One region of the Stenotrophomonas sp. GL_111 genome, then DNA from elsewhere that is predicted to be linked to it. Evidence: riboswitches for the same ligand, from Rfam matches in the RefSeq annotation. Region 1 holds a riboswitch; the other holds the start of a gene.

Evidence for each region. A riboswitch is a leader RNA that binds a small molecule or an ion and turns the genes downstream of it on or off. The one in region 1 is predicted to bind thiamine pyrophosphate.
Region 2: it holds a riboswitch for thiamine pyrophosphate, as region 1 does, so the genes downstream of both, thiC (phosphomethylpyrimidine synthase ThiC) here and AC3IPM_RS00840 (TonB-dependent siderophore receptor) in region 1, are expected to answer to the same signal.

The regions. Positions count from the first base shown of each region.
Region 1 is NZ_CM174421.1:193,731-204,042, reverse strand. Features, by position in the region: gene AC3IPM_RS00870 (ATP-binding protein) at 1-748, opposite strand, end outside; gene AC3IPM_RS00865 (response regulator) at 827-1,465, shown strand; gene AC3IPM_RS00860 (hypothetical protein) at 1,667-2,590, shown strand; gene AC3IPM_RS00855 (XVIPCD domain-containing protein) at 2,693-4,726, shown strand; gene AC3IPM_RS00850 (glycine zipper 2TM domain-containing protein) at 5,122-5,544, shown strand; gene AC3IPM_RS00845 (phosphotransferase enzyme family protein) at 5,626-6,762, shown strand; TPP riboswitch at 6,802-6,896, shown strand; gene AC3IPM_RS00840 (TonB-dependent siderophore receptor) at 6,962-9,127, shown strand; gene pnuC (nicotinamide riboside transporter PnuC) at 9,124-9,720, shown strand; gene AC3IPM_RS00830 (carboxylesterase family protein) at 9,731-10,312, opposite strand, start outside.
Region 2 is NZ_CM174421.1:3,562,697-3,573,008, reverse strand. Features, by position in the region: gene AC3IPM_RS15870 (threonine dehydratase) at 1-864, opposite strand, end outside; gene AC3IPM_RS15865 (ACT domain-containing protein) at 997-1,257, opposite strand; gene ilvG (acetolactate synthase 2 catalytic subunit) at 1,241-2,980, opposite strand; gene ilvC (ketol-acid reductoisomerase) at 3,020-3,994, opposite strand; gene ggt (gamma-glutamyltransferase) at 4,675-6,381, shown strand; gene AC3IPM_RS15845 (BCCT family transporter) at 6,439-8,007, opposite strand; TPP riboswitch at 8,277-8,377, shown strand; gene thiC (phosphomethylpyrimidine synthase ThiC) at 8,472-10,312, shown strand, end outside.

The DNA.
Region 1 (10,312 bases):
GCGCCGCATCCAGTGCCTCGGCGAGCGGCTGTTGTGCATTGGGCACACCGAAATGCAGGCGTTCCGGCGGTAGGTCGCTGGGGCGCAGCAGGGTCACCTGGGTCATGCCGTGCTGGCCGATCAGGTGGCTGGCAACGTAGGCGTTGCCGATGTACACATCCGAATCCCCGCGCCCCAGCATCGACAGCGCAGTCATCGTGTTGGCCGCCACCACCCGGCGTGCCTGCGGAAAACGGGTACGCACCTGCTCGCTGGTCACGAACTCGCGCTCGGTGACCACGCGCAGGTCATGCAGGTCCGGATCGGTCGAGCTGCGGACATCGTTCTGGCGTGCCACCAGCGCCAGCGGCGCTTCCGCATACGGCCCGGTGTAGACCATGCAGCGGGTGCGGTCGGAGGTCAGGGTGATGTTCATCACCACGTCCACCTCGCCCCGGCACGCGGCATCGATCACCTCGCCCCAGGTGCGGTACATGCGCACGTCCACTTTCAGGCCCAGCCGCTGGGCCAGCACGCTCAGGTAGTCGTAGCCCAGTCCCGCCGGCTTGCCGTCCTGCAGCGACTCGAACGGCGGCCAGCCGCTGTCGTACATGCCAAGGATGATGGTAGGGTTTCGGCCAAGCCATTCCGTCTGGCGGGGCGAAAGCGACAGCGCTGCGCTGGAGATGGCAGGAGCGGCGGCCGCCGATGCGGCCAACATCAGGGCCATACTCCACATGACCAGCCAGCGGACACCCCAGGTACGCATGCCGTCCGATCTCCGTAAAATGCAGTCCCCACCACGGCACGGCCCGAACCGCGGCTGCCTCTCAGGCCATACTAGTCCATGACCCTGCGCATTATCATCGCCGACGACCACCCGGTCGTGCGGATCGGCACCAAGGCGGTGATCGAAGCCAGCGGCGTTGGCGTGGTGGTGGCCGAGGCCAGTACCGCCGATGAGCTGCTCAAGGCGTTGACCTCGCAACCCTGCGACATTCTGGTCACCGACTACTCCATGCCCGGCAGCCAGCAGGCCGATGGCTTTGCCATGATCGGCATGATCCGGCGCCGCTTCCCGGACCTGCCGGTGCTGATGCTGAGTGTGTCCAACAACCTGGCGATCCTGCGCATGGTGGTCTCCACCGGTGTGCTCGGCCTGGTCGACAAGACCTCCTCGATGGAAGAACTGCCGCTGGCGATCCAGACCGTGCAGCGTGGCCTGCCGTATGTGAGCCGCACGCTGAAGGAACGCATCGACGCAATCGGCACGCAGAGCGTGGATGACACCGGCACCAAGCCGTTATCGCCGCGTGAAGTGGAAGTGCTGCGCCTGCTCGGCAGCGGCCTGACCGTGAAGGAAATCGCCCTGCAGCTGCACAAGAGCGTGAGCACGATCAGCCGGCAGAAGGGCGATGCCATGCTCAAGCTGGGCCTGAAGGGCGACGCCGAACTGTTCGACTACCTGCGCGACGGGGAAATCTGAGACCCAGTTCACGGTCGGGGCGGGCATCGACCGGTGCCCCCCTGTGATAGGCGTCGCGGATATGCCATCATCGCCGCCGATGGGCTCCTCTATGCGAGGTCGAAGGAATCGACCGGCCCATCACAACGCCCCCCGCGTGTCGGTTACGGGGCGTCTACTGTGCCGTGGCTTACGGCACCCGCAGAATCCATGGAGAGGCGCATGTTTCCCCCCCTGAAGTCCAGCCTGAGCAAGGCCTGCCTGCGCATGACGCTGGCCGTTGCGCTTGTTTCGCTGCTGGCTGCCTGCAGCCCCTCGACTCCTACCGCCGCGTCACCCCAGGGCGCCCCGGCGCCACGACAGGATGTTGCCCCGATGCAGAACACCCCGACTCCCGCCGCCGCCACGCCGCCCGATGCGGGCAGCGTGCTGTATTTCATCTACCAGGTCGACGGCGACGGTGCCACCTCCTATGAAGTGGCCAATGGCAGCGTGGCGACCTTCTGGTTCGGTCATGCCTTCGAACTGGCCGGCACCCGCTACTACACCGGTTTCGCCTGGAACACGCCCAACAAATACGGCAAGCCCGGCGAAGACGAGGCCGGCCCGACCACCCAGGTCACCCTCACCGAGGCCACCTTCACCCTGACCGGCACCACGCCGAACCGGCCGTGGGTGTTCAAGGGCATGGAGCGTGACATCGGCAGCATCGGTGCCTACGGCACTGCCGCGCAGATCGACGACAAGCGCAAGCCGGTGGAGTACCGCACCCCGGCCGGCAAGCTGCTGCTGGCCGTGCCGACCACCAGCGTCGATGCCGGTTCCAGCATCGATGGCTATGCGCTGCTGCTGTTCAACCCGCACTACGAACAGGAAAAGGACGACGACCGCGTCTGGGCGTTCCTGGGTTCGGTGGTGACCGGCGAGGACAACGCGGCGGCCTGCGACGGCGGCGCGGTGATGCCGTGCATCGGCAGCGACGGCGTGCTGGCCTTCAGCGACGCCCCGGGCAGCGACCTGCCGCGCATCAACATCCAGCGCAGTGGCACCACCTTCTCCGGCCCGGACCAGACCCGTGCACTGGGCGAGGCCGACACCGCGCACTACGCCTACGATCCGGCAACCCGGGCGTACGCCAAGCAGTAAGCAGCACGCAGGACCTGTTGACCGACATGTTGAAGACTCATGGATGAGTCCGGTTGGCGTAATGCGGCAAAGGCCGCTCCATCAACCCCAGAGGAAGACGTCATGGCACAACGTGACTACAGCAAAAAGGAAGTTCTCGACATCATCGAGCAGGTCGCGCAGCGCAAGGGCATCCCGGCCGAGGATTTCCTGCGCTTTGCCCACATCGAAACCGGCGGCGGCTTCGACGAGCGCGCACACAACAAGACCACCGACGCACGCGGCCTGTTCCAGTTCCTGCCGTCCTCGGCGCAGCGCTACGGCCTGACCGGGCATGAGTTCGATCCGACCCGCAACACCGAGGCGGCCGCGGACATGTTCACCCGCAACCTGGCGGACATGCAGAAGCGCCATGACCGTACCGGGCACCCGTATCTGTCCGGCGAAGACAAGCCCACCGGGCTGGACCTGTACCTGGCCCACCAGCAGGGCGAGGCCGGTTACGGCTCGATCCAGACCGCGATCGCGACCGGCACGTTCGGCGTGGTGCGCGACCGCCACGGCGACCCGATCGACATGCGCCCGCGGATCATGGCGCAGATCGGCAGCGACGTTGAAAAGCTGACCGGCCATACCCGCGCCGAGATGCGCACGATGAACGACCACGACCTGGCCAGCAGCTTCGCCCAGTACTACGACCGCAAGTACGATGCGATCAGCATTCCGGAAAAGAACATCGCCCCGCTGACGGAAGCGCAGGCACGCCCCGCGCCCGTGCAGAGCGTGACGCCGCCGGCACAGACCGCGGCCGTCGCTGCAGGCGCCGCCACCGTGGCGGCCACCGCGGCCACTACCGCCGCGGCCGCCGCGAACCCGGACACGCCCGGCATCCGCCTGGATGCGGCCTACAACGCCGGCGTGAAATACGACGACGTTCGCTACGCGATCAACATCCCGTCCAGCTCGCTTTACCAGGGCAAGGGCATCACCGGCAAGAACGTCGAGCAGGGCTTCATCGACTGCTCGGGCTGGGTCGGTGAGCTGCAGAACCGCACCCAGGACGAGATCAACGGCAAAGCCGGCCACGACGTGTTCAGCGCGGCCGACAAGATCAAACTGGGCTACGCCGGCTCGGGCACGATCGTGCACAACGCCTACAAGGAATCCGGCGTGCTGCTCGATCGTGCCGGCATCATGAAGCCGGGTGCGCTGCAGGAAGGCATGGTCATCGGCCTGGATACGGCCAAGACCAAGCACGAACACTGGAACGGCATCGACCACATCGTGATGGTGGTGCGCGACCCGAACACCGACAAGCTGTTGATCAGCCAGTCCTCGGGCAGCAAGGGCGTGCACACCATGCCGGTGGAGGATTACCTCAAGCAGGTCGAGAGCCACCCGAACTGGAAGGTCTTCGCCTCCGATCCGCTGTCCAAGGCGCGCAACCTGCTGGAAAGCCACACCCAGGACCGCGTGCAGGGCCAGGCCCCCTCCACCCCGAACCACGATGCCGCAGGCAAGCAGGGCCACGTCCAGGCGGAAGCCAGCGGTGGCGTGCACAAGCTGGGCGCGGACAACGAGCAGGTGCGCAAGGCACAGGAGCACCTGGGCTGGCTGGGCTACGTCGGCGCCGACGGCAAGCCGTTGTACGAAGACGGCAAGCTCGGCCGGAACACCGAAGCGGCCGTGCGCCAGTTCCAGCGCGACAACGGCCTGGACGCCGATGGCGTGATCGGTCCCAAGACCACCTCGGCGATGCTCGATGCGCGCGAGCGCCCGCTGCTCAACGATGCGCGTCACCCGCAGCACCCGATGTACAACCAGGCGCTGAAGGGCATGGAAGGCCTGCCGGCCGGCACCTTCAAGGACCGTCCTGCACTGGAGGCCGCGGCCGCCGCACTGACCCACGATGCCAAGGCCGCCGGCCTGAGCCGCATCGATTCAGTCGTGCAGAGCACCAACGGCGAGCGCGTGTTCGCCGTGCAGGGCCAGCCCAACGACCCGGCGATGCACCGCGCCGCGATGGACCTCAAGGAACCCACCGAACGCAGCATGGCCCACAGCAGTGGCGCCGTGCAGGGCGCACCGAATGTTCTGCAGCAGCAGAACCCGCAGCAGGAGCAGGAGCAACAGACCCAGCGCTCAATGAACCACTGAGTCGAACGGGCAGGACGCCCACCGGGCAGGGAGCCCACTGAAAAGGCCGTGCATCGCACGGCCTTTTCTTTGGTTCGCAACATCTTGCACGGCGCTGTCTTCGTTCTGGGTGTGAGGCGAGCGTTGGGGCCCCGTTGGCCGCAGGCCGGCGCCGGGGGACATTCGCGCGCATGGGCATCAGGCCCCGCGCCCCAGCCCTCTGCACCGCGCGGCCTTACACGGAGAAGCACCGTTCCTTTTGCAATTCAGGGCTCAGACAGGTGATTTTCAGCGCCGCTTCATGCCGATTGCCGCTAGATGAATGCGCACCTCGGGTGGCGCCGCGCGGCAATGTTCCGACAATGTTCGGGCGCCAGCGTGGTATCCGTGGCAAGCACCTCACTGGAGAACCGCACATGTTCAATCTATCCGCACTCAGCCTCCGTGGACTGGCGATGGCCCTGGCCCTCACCGCAGGTGTGGCCGTCGTCGGCGATGCCAGCGCCCTGTCCAAAAAGGACAAGCGCACCGTGGTCGGTGCGGTGGTGGGCGGTGTGGCCGGCCACCTGCTCTCCAATGGCGACCCGGCAGCGACTGTCGGCGGCGCGGTGGCCGGTGGCGCCATCGGCAACCTGACCACACGCGACAACCGCGATCATCGCTATGACCGCCGTTACGACCAGCGCTACAACCAGCGTTATGACCAACGGTACGACCAGCGCTATGACCGCCGCTACGGCTACGACCGTGGCTATGACCGCCGCAATCAGCGCAGCCGCTGGGAACACCAGCAACGCGAACGTCGCGACTGGGATCGTCGCCAGGGCCGCGGCTGGTAAACGCGCAGGGCCTGCAGGCTGACCGGGGCGCGGAGTACCATGCTCGGCTTCGCGCCCCGCCCGCCCTGCACCGCACCTGCCATGACCCACACCGACCACCACGTCCAGGGCCTCAACAACGACGCCGTGGCGGCCGACTGGCCGGCAATCAGCGCTGCGGAAATCACCTGGTTGCGCGGCCGCTTCCCACAGCTGCAGGGCGACGGCGAGGTGCGTTGGCACAGCCCGCGCCCGCTGTCCGCCGCGGCTATCGTGGAAGGCGCGGGGCAACCGGTCTTCATCAAGCGGCACCATTACAGCGTGCGCACCGCGGCGGTGCTCAACGAAGAACATCGGCTGATCGAGCACCTCGCTGCCGCGGGCGTGCCGGTGGTCGGGCTGCTACGCGACGCCGGTGGCGCCACGGCGGTCGAACACGCCGGCTGGACCTATGAACTGCATACCGTCGGGGTCGGCCAGGACCTGTACCGCGATGCGCCGTCGTGGACGCCGCTGGACGATGTCGCACAGGCGCTGGAGGCCGGCCGGATGCTCGCCTCCCTGCACCGCGCCACCGCCAGCCATCCGGTGGCCCAGCGCAGCACGCACATCCTGGTGGCACGCGACGACCTGATCCGCAGTGCCGATCCAATCGCCCATCTGCAGCGCGACCTGGCGGATCGGCCGGGCCTGGCCGACTACCTGGCGCACACGCCCTGGCAGGACGAGCTCAAGCGCACGGTGCTGCCCTGGCATGCCGGTATGGCCGAGCGTCTGCAGGCCGAGCCGGCGCTGTGGGCGCACAACGACTGGCATGTCTCCAACCTGCTCTGGCAGCCCCACGATGGCGCGATGCAGGTCAGCACCGTCCTCGACTTCGGCCTGGCCTCGCCCACCAGCGCCCTGTTCGACCTGGCCACGGCCATCGAACGCAACGCGATCGCCTGGCTGCAGCTCGAACGCGGTGCGCAGGCGGTGCACCTGGACATCGCACTGGCCCTGCTCGACGGCTACCGGCAGGTGCTGCCGCTGTCGGCCGGGCGTGTGCACCTGATGGCCGACCTGCTGCCGCTGGTCCACGTCGACTTCGCGCTGTCGGAAGTCGAGTATTTCCAAGGTGTTACCGGCTCCACCGCGAACGCCGACGTGGCCTACCACACCTTCCTGCTGGGGCATGCCGCGTGGTTCGCCAGCACCGAGGGGCGGCGCCTGCTCGAGGCCCTGCACGCCGCCGCCTGAGCCTGCACGGGCAAATCCGTACCATTTGTGGTGAAATAGCCTTTGAAGCGGGGGTGCCTGGATTGCCAGGCTGAGAGAGTCCCTTGGAACCTGATCCGGTTTGCACCGGCGTAGGGAGCTTTGAGCAGTGGGCGCACCGCATCGGCGGTCTGCGCGCGTTCGCCGTCGCTTCGTCTCCCCATCGCTGATGACGAATCGCATGAACCGCTGCTATCGAACCTCGCTGTTGACCGCCGCCCTGTGCGCCGCCCTGCCGCTGCACGCCGCCGCCGCAGAAGCCGACGACCGCTCCCCGACCGAACTTGCCGCTGTCCGCGTGCAGGCACGCCAGCCTGCTGCGGACGCCGTTGCGTCGGGCAGCTTCGGCGCCGGCGACTGGAAAAGCACGCCGGCCTCGATGAACGTGCTCGATCGCGCGGTACTGGACCGCCTGCAGGTGCGCACCCTGTCCGAGCTGGCCCGCAGCGATGCCTCGCTGGGCGATGCCTATGCGCCGGTGGGCTATTACCAGAACATCGCGATCCGCGGCTTTGCGCTCGACCCGGGTACCGGCTATCGCTTCAACGGCCTGGCCATCACCGGTGAGCAGCGCCTGGCGCTGGAGAACGTGGAGCGGGTGGAGATCCTCAAGGGCGAGGCCGGTCTGGCGGCCGGGGTGATGGCACCGGGCGGCATCATCAACTACGTCGGCAAGCGGCCGGCGCAGGTGCGCAACGTCACCTTGGGCACCGACGCGGAAGGCTCGCGCTATGCCGCCGTGGACGTGGGCCACTGGCTGACGCCGCGCGTCGGGGTGCGCTTCAACGCGGCCTGGGAAGACACCGATTCGTATGTCGACCACGCCGATGGTCGGCGCAATTTCTACGCGCTGGCCACCGACTGGCTGATCGGCGAGCGCGGCAAACTGGAAGTGGATGCCAACTACCAGACCAGCGCGCAGCGTTCGGTGTCCGGCTACCAGCTGCTGGGGGCTTCGCAGCTGCCGCGTGGGGTGGACCGCACGCGCATGCTCGGCTACCAGCCGTGGCAGCAGCCGGTCGGCATCCAAAGCACCAACCTCACCGCGCTGCATACCTACGACTTCAACGCCGACTGGCAGTCGCGCGTGTCGGTGAGCCACAGCCGCTCGGTGATCGATGACAACGTCGCCTTCGCCTACGGTTGCTACTACGCCGCGCAGTGCGCCGATGGCAGCGTGCCGGGCAACTACTTCGCGCCCAACGGCGACTACGACGTCTACGACTACCGCAGCCCCGACGACACGCGCCGCAACCAGGAAGCGCGCGCGGAACTGCGCGGGGCGTTCGCCACCGGTCGCATCGGCCACCAGCTGACGCTGGGCGTGGATGGGTTCCGACGCACCGTGGACAAGCGCCAGAACGTCAACGAGTACGTGGGCACGGCCAACATCGCCGACCCGCGGTTGCCGGTGTTCGCGCCGTCGCCGAAGCTGCCCGGTGCCTCGGCACGGCGCCTGGACAGCCGGCAGACGGCGGTGTTCGCTCTGGACCGGATCAGCTTCGGTACGGACTGGGAATGGCTGGCCGGCGGCCGCTACGTGCGCCTGGACGAACGTGCCTACGACAAGCGCGGCACCCCGCAGCGGCACAGCCGCCTGTCGCGCTTCCTGCCGCAGACCGCGCTGGTCTGGAAGGCCACCGACGAGATCAGCGCGTACGCCAGCTACGTGCGCGGCATCGCGCTGGGCCAGGAGGCGCCGTTCTGGACCTCCAATGCCGACACCTTCCTGCCGCCGGTGGAATCGCGCCAGCTCGAGGTCGGCATCAAGTACGCCTCGGCCACGGCGCTGACCCTGGGCGCGGCGGTGTTCCGCACCAGCCAACCCTGGCAGTTCGCCCAGCCCGACGGCAGCGATGCCGGTTACACCTTCGTCCAAGCCGGCACCCAGACCCACACCGGGTTGGAGCTGACCGCCAACGGCCACCTCACCGAGCGCCTGGACATCACCGCCAGCGCGGCCCTGCTGCAGGCCCGCGCACGCGATGCCGGCACGCCGACCTACGAGGGCCACCAGCTGGTCAACGTGCCCAAGGCGCGTGCCAGCGTGCAGTTGAATTACCAGCTGCCGTTCGTGCCCGGTCTGGGCGTCAGCGGCGCGTGGCGCTATGCGGCCTCCAACGTGGCCACCGCCGATGGGCGGGTGCGTGCACCGCGCTACCAGGTGGTCGATGCCGGCGTGGTCTTCCAGCACACGCTGCGCGATCACGCGGTGCGTTGGAACCTGTCGGTGGACAACGTGTTCAACCGTTTCTACTGGCGCGATACCGGCAGCAGCTTCGGTGACTACTACCTGTTCCCGGGTGCACCGCGCCAGGCGCGCCTGTCGGTGAACGTGGCGCTATGAACGGCGCTGCGCTGCTGGAATGGTCGGCGGTTGCCTTCAGCATCCTGGGCGTGTGGCTGATGGCGCAACGGCGGATGCTGGCCTGGCCGGTGGGCCTGGTCGCCGTTGCGCTGTACACGCTGGTATTCGCCGAAACCCGGCTGTACTCCGATGCCCTGCTGCAGGTCGCCTTCGCCGGCTTCCTGGTCTACGGCTGGCGCAGTTGGCGCCAGCACGCGCACCAGGACGGGCAGATCATCATCGTGGTGCTGCCACGGCGGCAGCTGCTGCGCGACCTCGGTGTGGGGCTGGTGTTCGGCATCGCGCTCGGCGCGGCCATGCACAGCTTCACCGATGCCGCGCTGCCGTGGCTGGATGCGATGCTGGCCGCGCTGAGCCTGGTGGCACAGTGGTGGCAGGCACGCCGACACACCGCGGCCTGGTGGCTGTGGATCGTGGTCGACATCGTGTACGTCGGCATGTACCTGGTGAAGTCGCTCAACGTCACCGCCGGGCTTTATCTGGTCTTCGTCGGTCTGGCGGTGATGGGGCTTCGTGCATGGACCGCGGCAGGCCGGGCCGGCGTAGCGTTTGCCGACGAACAGCCGCGCTGAAGGCGGCGCTTCAGCGACCGCAATGGACCGGATCGGGGTACGCGTGCGCGCTGCCTTGGTGTGCCTGCGCGCCCGGCCCGTGCGTGGCACGGCGCTGCTGGAACAGCCAGTCGCGCCACGCGTGTCCCGGCTGGATATCGTCCGGCAGCTGATGGGCAAGGCCGGTGTACTCGCGGAACCGGATGTGGCCGGCCCCGGCCGTTTGCAGGGCGGCAAAGAAGCGCCGGTCGGCGGTGATCGGGTTTTCCAGATCGGCATCGCCGTGCATGATCAGCAGCGGAAGATCGCGCAACGCGGCCGCATGCGCATCGCACGGTGCGATACCGGAGATCGGCACGCTGGCCGCGAACAGCGCCGGGTCCAGGATCGGCGCCCACCAGGCCGCCGATCCGCCCATCGAGAAGCCCACCGTATAGACCCGGCCGGTATCCACCGGGTGCGCGGCGGCGAATGACCTGGCCAGTTCCAGCGCCGCCTTCAATGCTGGCGCGGCATCGGAGGCCTGGTCGGGCGCTGCCGGTCCGTAGTTGGCGCTCCGGATCGGGAACTGCGGAACCAGCACATAGGTCGGATGGCGCTCGCGTACCGCCGG
Region 2 (10,312 bases), 1.1 Mb from region 1:
ACGGCCGGCGGCCAACGCCAGCGCACCGGCGCCCTCGGCGATGACGTGTTCTTCCAGTGCCAGGCGCACCAGGGTTTCGCGCAGCTCGGCTTCACGCACGATCACCACATCGTCCAGCAGCGCGCTGCACAGCTTGCGGGTCAGGAAGCCGGGAATCTTCACCCTGACGCCATCGGCCAGGGTGGCGGCCGGGGCGATCTCACGGACGTCGCCGCGGATCGCACGGGCCATCGAATCGACGCCCTCGACCTGCGCACCGACGATGCGCACGCCCTGCGACTTCAACGCCAGCGCCACGCCAGAGGCCAGCCCGCCGCCGCCGATCGGCACGATCACCACGTCCGGCGCATGCGGGGCCAGTTCGATCCCCAGCGTGCCCTGGCCGGCGATCACGTCCGGGTCGTCGAAGGCGGACAGGAAGCGGTAGCCGTGCTGGTCGGCCAGCGCACGCGCGAAGGCATAGGCCTCGTCGTAGCTGCTGCCGTGCTGGCGCACGGTGGCGCCCCAATGGGCAACGCCGGCGATCTTGGTGGCCGGTGCGCCATGCGGCATCACCGTGATCGCCGGGATGTTCAGGCGGTAGGCCGCCCACGCCACGCCCTGGGCGTGGTTGCCGGCCGAGGCGCAGATCACCGGGCGATCATCGCCGCGCTCGCGGCCGGCCAGTAGCGCGTTCAATGCACCGCGCACCTTGTAGGAACCGGTGCGCTGCAGGTTCTCCAGCTTCAGCCACACTCCGAAACGCTCGGCGTAATGCAGCGGGGTGGGCGGCAGGAAACGGCGCAGCCGCGCCTGCGCGGCCAGCACGTCGGCGACGCTTACCTCGCCTACGTCCGGGTCCTGCGTGGCGTGGCTAGCGGGCATGGCGGTCCAGGCCATGCGGGTTGCCGCATGCTGCCCGCTGCGGGACCGACGCGCGTGCGCGCGCACCCTCTGCACGTCCGTGCGCTTGGAGAAGACACCTCCGTACCGGCACCGGTGACACGGTGCGGGCGTTCATGCGGAGACTCCGGCAGCAGGTTCCAGCGCGCTGATGCGCACCGAGATGCAGTCGTAGATCTTTTCGATCTGGCGGCACAGCGTTTCCGGCGGGCGGGTGCTGTCCACCACCAGCTGCAGGTGCCAGCGGCCATCATCGGCGGCATTGGGCGCACCGACGATCGCGCGCGGGGCAAAGCCGCGGCGTTCGGCCATGCCGATCACGCGCAGCAGCGCGCCTTCGGCCGGGGTCAGCACCAGGTCAAGCCGGTATTGCATTGGGAAACTCCTGGGACTGATGGGCAGGGTTGCTTTCCAGCATCGTGCTGTTGGCGTTGTTGGGCGGCACCAGTGGCCACACGTTGGCGCGTGCATCGATGGCCACGTGCAGCAGCGCCGGGCCGGGCTGGGCCAACAGTGCGGCCAGTCCGCCTTCGACGTCGTCGCGCGCCTCGATGCGGGTGGCCGGAATGCCGAACACCTGCGCCAGTGCGGCGAAGTCCGGGTTGTCGGACAGGTCGATCTCGCTGTAGCGCTCGGCGAAGAACAGCTCCTGCCACTGCCGGACCATGCCCAGCGAGCTGTTGTCGAGCAGCACGATCTTCACCGGCAGCCGGCAGCGCGCGATGGTCGCCAGCTCCTGCACGTTCATCATGAAACTGCCGTCGCCGGAGACCAGCACCACGGTGCGCTCGGGGCAGGCGAACTGCGCGCCCATCGCGGCCGGCAGGCCGAAGCCCATGGTGCCCAGCGCGCCACTGGTCAGGTGGTTGCGCGGGTGGCTGAAGCGGCAGTGCTGGGCCACCCACATCTGGTGCTGGCCGACATCGCAGGCGATTATCGCGTCGGCCGGGGCCAGCTCGCTCAGTCGCTTCAGCAGGGCCGGGGCGTAGATGTGCTGGCCGGGGGCGTCATAGCGCGCGGCGAAACGTTCGCAATGGCCGCTGCAGCGCTTGCGCCAGGCCTCCTGCGCGGCAGGCGGTGTGGCCGGTACCGCGGCGATCAGCGCACGTAGGGCGATGCCGACGTTGCCGGGCACGGCGACATCGGCACTGCGCAGCTTGGAGATCTCGTAGGCGTCGGCATCGATGTGGATCACCCGGGCGAAGGGGGCGAACTCGTTCAACTTGCCGGTGGCACGGTCATCGAAGCGTGCGCCCACCACCACCAGCAGATCGCTTTCCTGCACGGCCATGTTGGCCGCGCGGGTGCCGTGCATGCCCAGCATGCCCAGGTAGTGCGGATGCTGTGCGGGCAGCGCGCCCAGCCCACGCAAGGTCAGCACCGTGGGGATCGCGGTGGCCTCGACGAAGCGGCGGAAGTCCTCCACCGCATCGCCCAGCGCGATGCCGCCGCCGGCGTAGATCACCGGCTTTTCGGCCTCGGCGATGGCCACGATGGCCTGGGCCAGCGCCTCATCGCACGGGGCCGCTGGCGGGATCACGGCGGCCGGCACATGCACGGGCAGGTGCGCGGCATCGGCAATCTGCACGTCCTTGGGCAGGTCGATCAGGACCGGCCCGGGACGCCCTTCGCGGGCGATGCGGAACGCCTCGCGGACCACGCGCGGCAGGTCATCGACGCTGCGCACCAGCCAGCTGTGCTTGACGATCGGCAGGGTCAGCCCGAACACGTCCAGTTCCTGGAACGCGTCGGTGCCCAGCAGCGGGGTGGCGACCTGGCCGGTGATGCAGACCATCGGCACCGAGTCCAGCATCGCATCGGCGATACCGGTGACCAGGTTTGACGCGCCCGGGCCGGAGGTGGCGACACAGACGCCCACATGGCCGCTGGCGCGTGCATAGCCATTGGCGGCCAGGGCCGCGCCCTGCTCATGACGGACCAGGATGTGTTTCAGCCCGGAATCCACCAGGGCGTCGTAGAACGGCATGATGGTGCCGCCCGGATAGCCGAACAGCGTATGCACGCCCTCGGCTTCCAGGGCCTGCGTCAACCAGCGTGCGCCGTTGCGGGGCGCGCTGCTGTGGGCGGAGGTATTCATGCGGTGACCTTTGCGAAAGCGGTGGGGGAGCCGCGCGGGTTACGCGGCTTGTCCTTGCAACCAGACCATCTTGGCGCGCAGTTCCTTGCCTACCTTCTCGATCGGGTGCTCCAGGTCGGCCTGCTTGAACTTGTTGTAGTTCGGCAGGCCTGCTTCGTACTCGGCCACCCAGTTCTTGGTGAACGTGCCGTCCTGGATGTCGTTGAGGACTTCCTTCATGCGCGCCTTGGTGCCGGCGTCGATCACCCGCGGGCCGCTGACGTAGTCACCGTACTGCGCGGTTTCGGAGATGAACTCCAGCATCCGCGAGATGCCGCCTTCGTAGAACAGGTCGACGATCAACTTCAGTTCGTGCAGCACTTCGTAGTAGGCGATCTCCGGCTGGTAGCCGGCTTCCACCAGCGTCTCGAAACCGGCCTGGACCAGCGCCGAGGCACCGCCGCACAGCACGGCCTGCTCACCGAACAGATCGGTCTCGGTTTCTTCCTTGAAGGTGGTCTGGATCAGGTTGGCGCGCGCACCGCCCAGACCAGTGGCATAGGCCAGCGCGTACTCGGCGGCCTTGCCGCTCTTGTCCTGGTAGACCGCCCAGATGCACGGCACGCCACGGCCGATCTCGTACTCACGGCGGACCAGCGCGCCCGGGCCCTTGGGCGCCACCAGCACCACGTCCAGATCCTCGCGCGGTTTGATCATGTCGAAATGCACGTTCAGGCCATGCGCGAACAGCAGCACCGCGCCCTGTTTCATGTGCGGCGCGAGCACGTCCTCGTAGAGCTTCTTCTGCACCATGTCCGGGGTCAGTACCGCGACCAGATCGGCGTCGGTGACGGCCTCGGCCGGCGTTTTGACGGTGAAGCCATCGGCCTGTGCCTTGACCTCGGTCGGGCCACCCGGGCGCAGCCCGATGACGACATCGAAGCCGGATTCGCGCAGGTTCAACGCGTGCGCGCGGCCCTGGCTGCCGTAGCCGACAACAGCGATCTTGATCTGGGGCAGGTCGTGGGTGCTCATGGGGAAGGTCCTATGCAGAGAAGAAAAAAAATCGGCCGACGGTCTCAGGGACACATCGGCCGATCAGGGGAAGGGGTGGCGCCCGCAGCGCCACAACCGCACGCACACGCCGTGCGGGCGGCGGGGGTCGGTCGGGCGGTGGCGGGCTGGCGGGTCATGGCGGAAGGCAACTCGGGGAAGGGGGAGGCGGGGAGGGGGAGTGCGAAACGAAGGGTTCTGAAACGAAAAAACCCGCACCTGGTCGGATGCGGGTTTTGATGGATACCTGGCAGTCTTGCTTACACGCCGGTCCGTCCCGCACCTGTTGGTTGGGTAATAAGTACGAGTACAAGAAGCGAACGGATCGAGGCGCCGCCGGTGTCGGCGTGCTCGATGGATTCGCGGATGGCTGTGCGCTGCAACATGAGATCGAGAAAACCACAGCGGTTTTGACGGTGTCAACCTTTGCGACGACATTTCCAACAGTTTCGCCTGCATCCAGCGCAAAGCCCCGCCACACAAGGATGGTTGCGGGTGAAATCGTTCTGGTGAACCCGAATTCACTATTTTGCGTGGTCGTTATGCGCGGAAACGGTGGCGTTCGGACGTGCGGCCATGACCATTGTGGGATGTCGCCAAGGGCGCTCAGCGGCGACTATCCCCATTGCTTTCACCCATCAGGAATTGCCGTGCCTTCACCGATTGCCCGTGGTCTGCTGACCGCCGCCCTCCTGTGCGCCCTGCCGACGCTGTCTCAGGCCGCCGACCGCATCACCGGCCATACCTTCGCCACCCGTTCGGAAGTGATCGCCCCGCACGCGATGGCCGCCACCTCGCAGCCACTGGCCACCCAGATCGCGCTGGACGTGATGAAGTCCGGCGGCTCGGCGGTGGATGCGGCCATTGCCGCCAACGCGGCGCTGGGGCTGATGGAGCCGACCGGCAACGGCATCGGCGGCGACCTGTTCGCGATCGTGTGGGACCCCAGGACCGCGAAGCTGTATGGCTACAACGGCTCGGGCCGGTCGCCGAAGTCGCTCACCCTGGCCGAGTTCCAGCGCCGCGGCCTGAAGGAGATTCCGCCCACCGGGCCTTTGCCGGTGTCGGTGCCCGGTGCGGTGGATGGCTGGTTCGCGCTGCACGAGCGCTTCGGCCGCAAGCCGATGGCCGACAACCTGGCCCCGGCCATCCGCTACGCCCGTGAAGGCCATCCGGTGGCCGAGGTGATCGCCTACTACTGGGACCGCTCGGTGCCCAAGCTGTCGCCGTACCCCGGCTTCAAGGAGCAGTTCACGATCAACGGCCACGCCCCGCGCAAGGGCGAGATGTGGAAGAACCCGAACCTGGCCAACACCCTGGAGCAGATCGGGCAGGGCGGCCGCGACGCGTTCTACAAGGGCGATATCGCGCGCACCATCGGCAGCTACTTCAAGGCCAATGGCGGCTACCTGAGCTATGAGGACATGGCCAGCCACCACGGTGAGTGGGTGGAGCCGGTGAGCAGCAACTACCGGGGCTACGATGTGTGGGAGCTGCCGCCCAACAGCCAGGGCATTGCCGCGCTGCAGATCCTCAACGTGCTCGAAGGCTACGATTTCTCGAAGATCGCCTTCGGCTCACCCGAGCACGTGCATCTGTTTGTGGAAGCCAAGAAGCTGGCCTTCGCCGACCGCGCCCGCTTCTACACCGACCCGGCATTCCATCCGGCGCCGGTGGAAAAGCTGATCTCCAAGGGCTACGCCGCCGAGCGGCGCGCGTTGATCTCGATGGACAAAGCCCTGCGCGAGGTCCAGCCCGGCACGCCCAAGCAGTTGCAGGAAGGCGATACGATCTACATGACGGTGGCCGATGCGGACGGCATGATGGTGTCGCTGATCCAGTCCAACTACCGCGGCATGGGCAGCGGCATGGCCCCGCCGGGGCTGGGCTTCATCCTGCAGGACCGCGGCGAGATGTTCGTGCTGCAGAAGGATCATCCCAACGGCTATGCGCCGGGCAAGCGGCCGTTCCAGACCATTATTCCCGCCTTTGTGACCAAGGATGGCAAGCCATGGATGAGTTTCGGGGTGATGGGCGGTGCGATGCAGCCGCAGGGGCATGCGCAGATCGTGATGAACATGGTCGACTTCGGCATGAACCTGCAGGAGGCCGGCGATGCCCCGCGCATCCAGCACGAGGGCTCGACCGAGCCGACCGGCCAGGCCACCGCGATGCGTGATGGCGGCGAGGTGAACCTGGAAACCGGCTTCCCGTATGAAACGGTGCGTGCGCTGATGCGCAAGGGCCACCGCGTGGTGTTCGCCGATGGCCCTTACGGCGGCTACCAGGCGATCCTGCGCGATCCTGACACCGGCGTTTACTACGGTGCATCCGAAAGCCGCAAGGATGGCCAGGCTGCAGGCTACTGAGCACACAGAACGGTAGAGCCACGCCATGCGTGGCTGCACCGCCCGCATGAACGTTACCTAGGGTGCCCGCGCCGCTTCGTCGCGGGTTTCTTCCTGCGCTGCGATTTCGCGCTCGATCCACTCGTCCATCATCTTCCGCGCGCGCTGCGCGCGGCGTCGCTGCAGCGCGTATTCCATATCCAACACGCGGTACAGCGACCACATCACCAGCAGCATCAGCAGCGCGAACGGCAAGGCGGCAATGGTGATCATGCCCTGCAGTGCGTCCAGCCCACCGGCCAGCAGCAGTGAGCCGGCAATCAGCGCAATCGCCACGCCCCAGGTGATGCGCCGCGACAACGGCGGATCACCCGCTTCATCGGTGGACATGGTGGCCAGCACCAGCACCGCCGAATCGGCCGAAGTGACGAAGAAGATCACCAGCAGCACCAGCGCGACCACCGACAGCAGCATCGGCATCGGCAGGCTGTCGAACATGGTGAACAGTACCGTCTCATAGCCATTGCCCAGCGCCTGGACCAGGTCGACATGGCCGAAGATCTGCGACCACAACGCGGTGGCGCCGAACACGGAGAACCACAGAAAGCCCAGCAGGCTCGGCGCGATCACCACGCCCAGCACGAACTCGCGGATGCTGCGCCCGCGCGATACCCGCGCGATGAACGACCCCACGAACGGTGCCCAGGCAATCCACCACGCCCAGTAGAAAATCGTCCAGTCCGCCACCCAGGTGCTGCCCGAGAACGGCGACATGCGCAGGCTCATCGTCACCAGCTGGTTGAGGTAGGAGCCGATCGTGGTGGTGAAGGTATCGAAGATGAACGCCGTCGGCCCCAACACCAGCACCAGCGCCAGCAGCAGCGCTGCCAGGCCGAGATTGAAGTTGGACAGCCACTTGATGCCGCGTTCGACGCCACTGGCGGTGGACGCCATGTACAGCACGAAAGCGACCGCGATGATGGTCAGCTGCACGGGCGCGGTGGAGGGGATGCCGAACACCCGTTCGATGCCCGCCGCGATCTGGATCGTGCCGAAGCCCAGCGTGGTAGCCACACCGATCGCGGTGGCCACCACGGCCGACACGTTGACCACCGTGCCGATCCAGCCGCGGTGATGGCGGCCGATCAAGGGCTGCAGCAGATCACTGATCTGGCCGCGGCCATTGCGGTTGAACTGGAACCAGGCCATCGCCAGCCCGATCAGGGCGTAGATCGCCCACGGATGCAGGCCCCAATGGAAGAACGCATAGCGCATCGACGCGCGCGCGGCATCCATGCTCTGTGGCGCCAGGCCTTCCGGCGGTTTGACGAAATGTGAGATCGGCTCGGCCGCACCCCAGAACACCAGGCCGATGCCCATGCCCGCGGCGAACAGCATCGACATCCAGCTGGCGTTGGAAAAATCCGGCTCGGCGTCTTCACCGCCGATGCGCAGCGAGCCGAAACGGCCAAATGCCAGGTACATCAGGAACGACAGGGTGACGAACACCACCAGCAGGTACAGCCAGCCGGCGCTCTTGATGATATGCACCAGGCCGGTCTGGACGACCGCGTCGAAAGGACCGGGCGCAATCCCGGCAATCAGCACCAGCAGCAGGACCAGCGCGATGGAAACACGAAACACCATGCAGGAGTTTCTCCGAACAGAAGGGGCGAGCGAATGCTTGCAGTCTCCAGCGGCACAACGGCGACAACTGGGGCGAATCAAGCCGGTCGATGCCGGACGGCGCGGGGGCAGGGCCTGGCGCTGCACGGGGGAGTTGGAGTGATCCAAGCAGATACCGCGCCGAAGCATTGTAGGCCAAGTGGTGTAAGCGCTTTGTTCACATCCAAGCCGATGCGGGTGCCAATCGCGTGCGCGGCGGCGGAAATGTGCGGGCCTTTGTGCTCTAATTCGCCCCGAAGCGGGGGTACCGCGGCCACATGGCCAAGGTTGAGACAGTCCCTTCGAACCTGATCCGGTTGATACCGGCGTAGGAAGCTTCGCAACTGCAGACGCACTGCGCCACCGGGCCACCACACCCGGATACCGCCCGCATTCCGTCCGCCGTGCGCCGCCGCTTCGTCCCCGACCTCTTTGGACGATGCCCGATGAACGCACAGCCTTCCGCCCTGCAGCAACAGGCCCAGCAACTTTCCGAGTCGGTGACCCGCCCGATTCCCGGATCGCGCAAGATCCATGTACCCGGCTCGCGCAGCGACCTGCAGGTGCCGATGCGCGAGATCGTGCTGACCCGCACGCCCACCCTGTTCGGTGGCGAAGAAAATGCCCCGGTCACCGTGTATGACACCTCCGGCCCGTACACCGATCCCGACGTGCAGATCGATCTGTCGGTCGGCCTGCCGGCATTGCGCGCGGCCTGGGTGGCCGAGCGCGGTGATACCGAACTGCTGCACGGCCTGAGTTCGAGCTTCGGGCGCTCGCGCGAAACCGACGCCCGCCTGGATGCGGTGCGCTTCCCCTCGCGGATCACCCCGCGGCGTGCGGTGGCCGGTGCCAATGTCACCCAGATGCACTACGCGCGCCGCGGCATCATCACCCCGGAGATGGAGTTCGTGGCCATCCGCGAGAACCAGCGCCTGGAGGCGATCCGCGATGCGGCGCTGCTGGCCCAGCATCCCGGCGAGTCCTTCGGTGCGTCGATCCCGAAGATCATCACGCCGGCGTTCGTGCGCGACGAGATCGCACGCGGCCGTGCCGTGCTGCCCAACAACATCAACCATCCGGAAAGCGAGCCGATGATCATCGGCCGCAACTTCCTGACCAAGATCAACGCCAACATCGGCAACAGTGCGGTGTCCTCGGGCATCGCCGAGGAAGTGGAAAAGCTGGTGTGGGCGATCCGCTGGGGTGGCGACACGGTGATGGACCTGTCCACCGGCAAGCACATCCATGAAACCCGCGAGTGGATCATCCGCAATTCGCCGGTCGCCATCGGTACCGTGCCGATCTATCAGGCGTTGGAGAAGGTCGATGGCCGCGCCGAAGAACTCACCTGGGAGATCTTCCGCGACACCCTGATCGAGCAGGCCGAGCAGGGCGTGGACTACTTCACCATCCACGCCGGGGTGCTGTTGCGCTATGTGCCGCTCACCGCAAAGCGCGTTACCGGCATCGTTTCGCGCGGCGGCAGCATCCTGGCCAAGTGGTGCCTGGCGCACCACAAGGAGAACTTCCTCTACACGCATTTCGAAGACATCTGCGAGATCATGAAGGCCTACGACGTGACCTTCTCGCTGGGCGATGGGCTGCGCCCGGGCTGCATCGCCGATGCCAACGATGCGGCGCAGTTCGGTGAGCTGGAAACCCTCGGCGAGCTGACCAAAATCGCCTGGAAGCACGACGTGCAGACCATGATCGAAGGCCCCGGCCACGTGCCGATGCAGCTGATCAAGGAGAACATGGACAAGCAGCTGCGCGAGTGCGGCGAAGCGCCGTTCTACACGCTGGGGCCACTGACCACCGACATCGCGCCGGGCTACGACCACATCACCAGTGCGATCGGCGCGGCGATGATCGGCTGGTACGGCACCGCGATGCTCTGCTATGTCACCCCGAAGGAGCACCTGGGCCTGCCCAACCGCCAGGATGTGCGCGACGGCATCATGGCCTACCGCATCGCCGCCCATGCCTCGGACCTGGCCAAGGGCCATCCGGGTGCGCAGGTACGCGACAACGCGTTGAGCAAGGCGCGGTTCGAGTTCCGCTGGGAGGACCAGTTCCACCTCGGGCTGGATCCGGAGAAGGCCAAGGAATTCCACGACGAGACCCTGCCCAAGGACGCGCACAAGCTGGCCCACTTCTGTTCGATGTGCGGCCCGCACTTCTGCTCGATGAAGATCACCCAGGACGTGCGCGAGTACGCCGCCGAACATGGCCTGAGCGACCAGGCCGCGCTCAGCGAGGGCATGGCCGACAAGTCGGCGCAGTT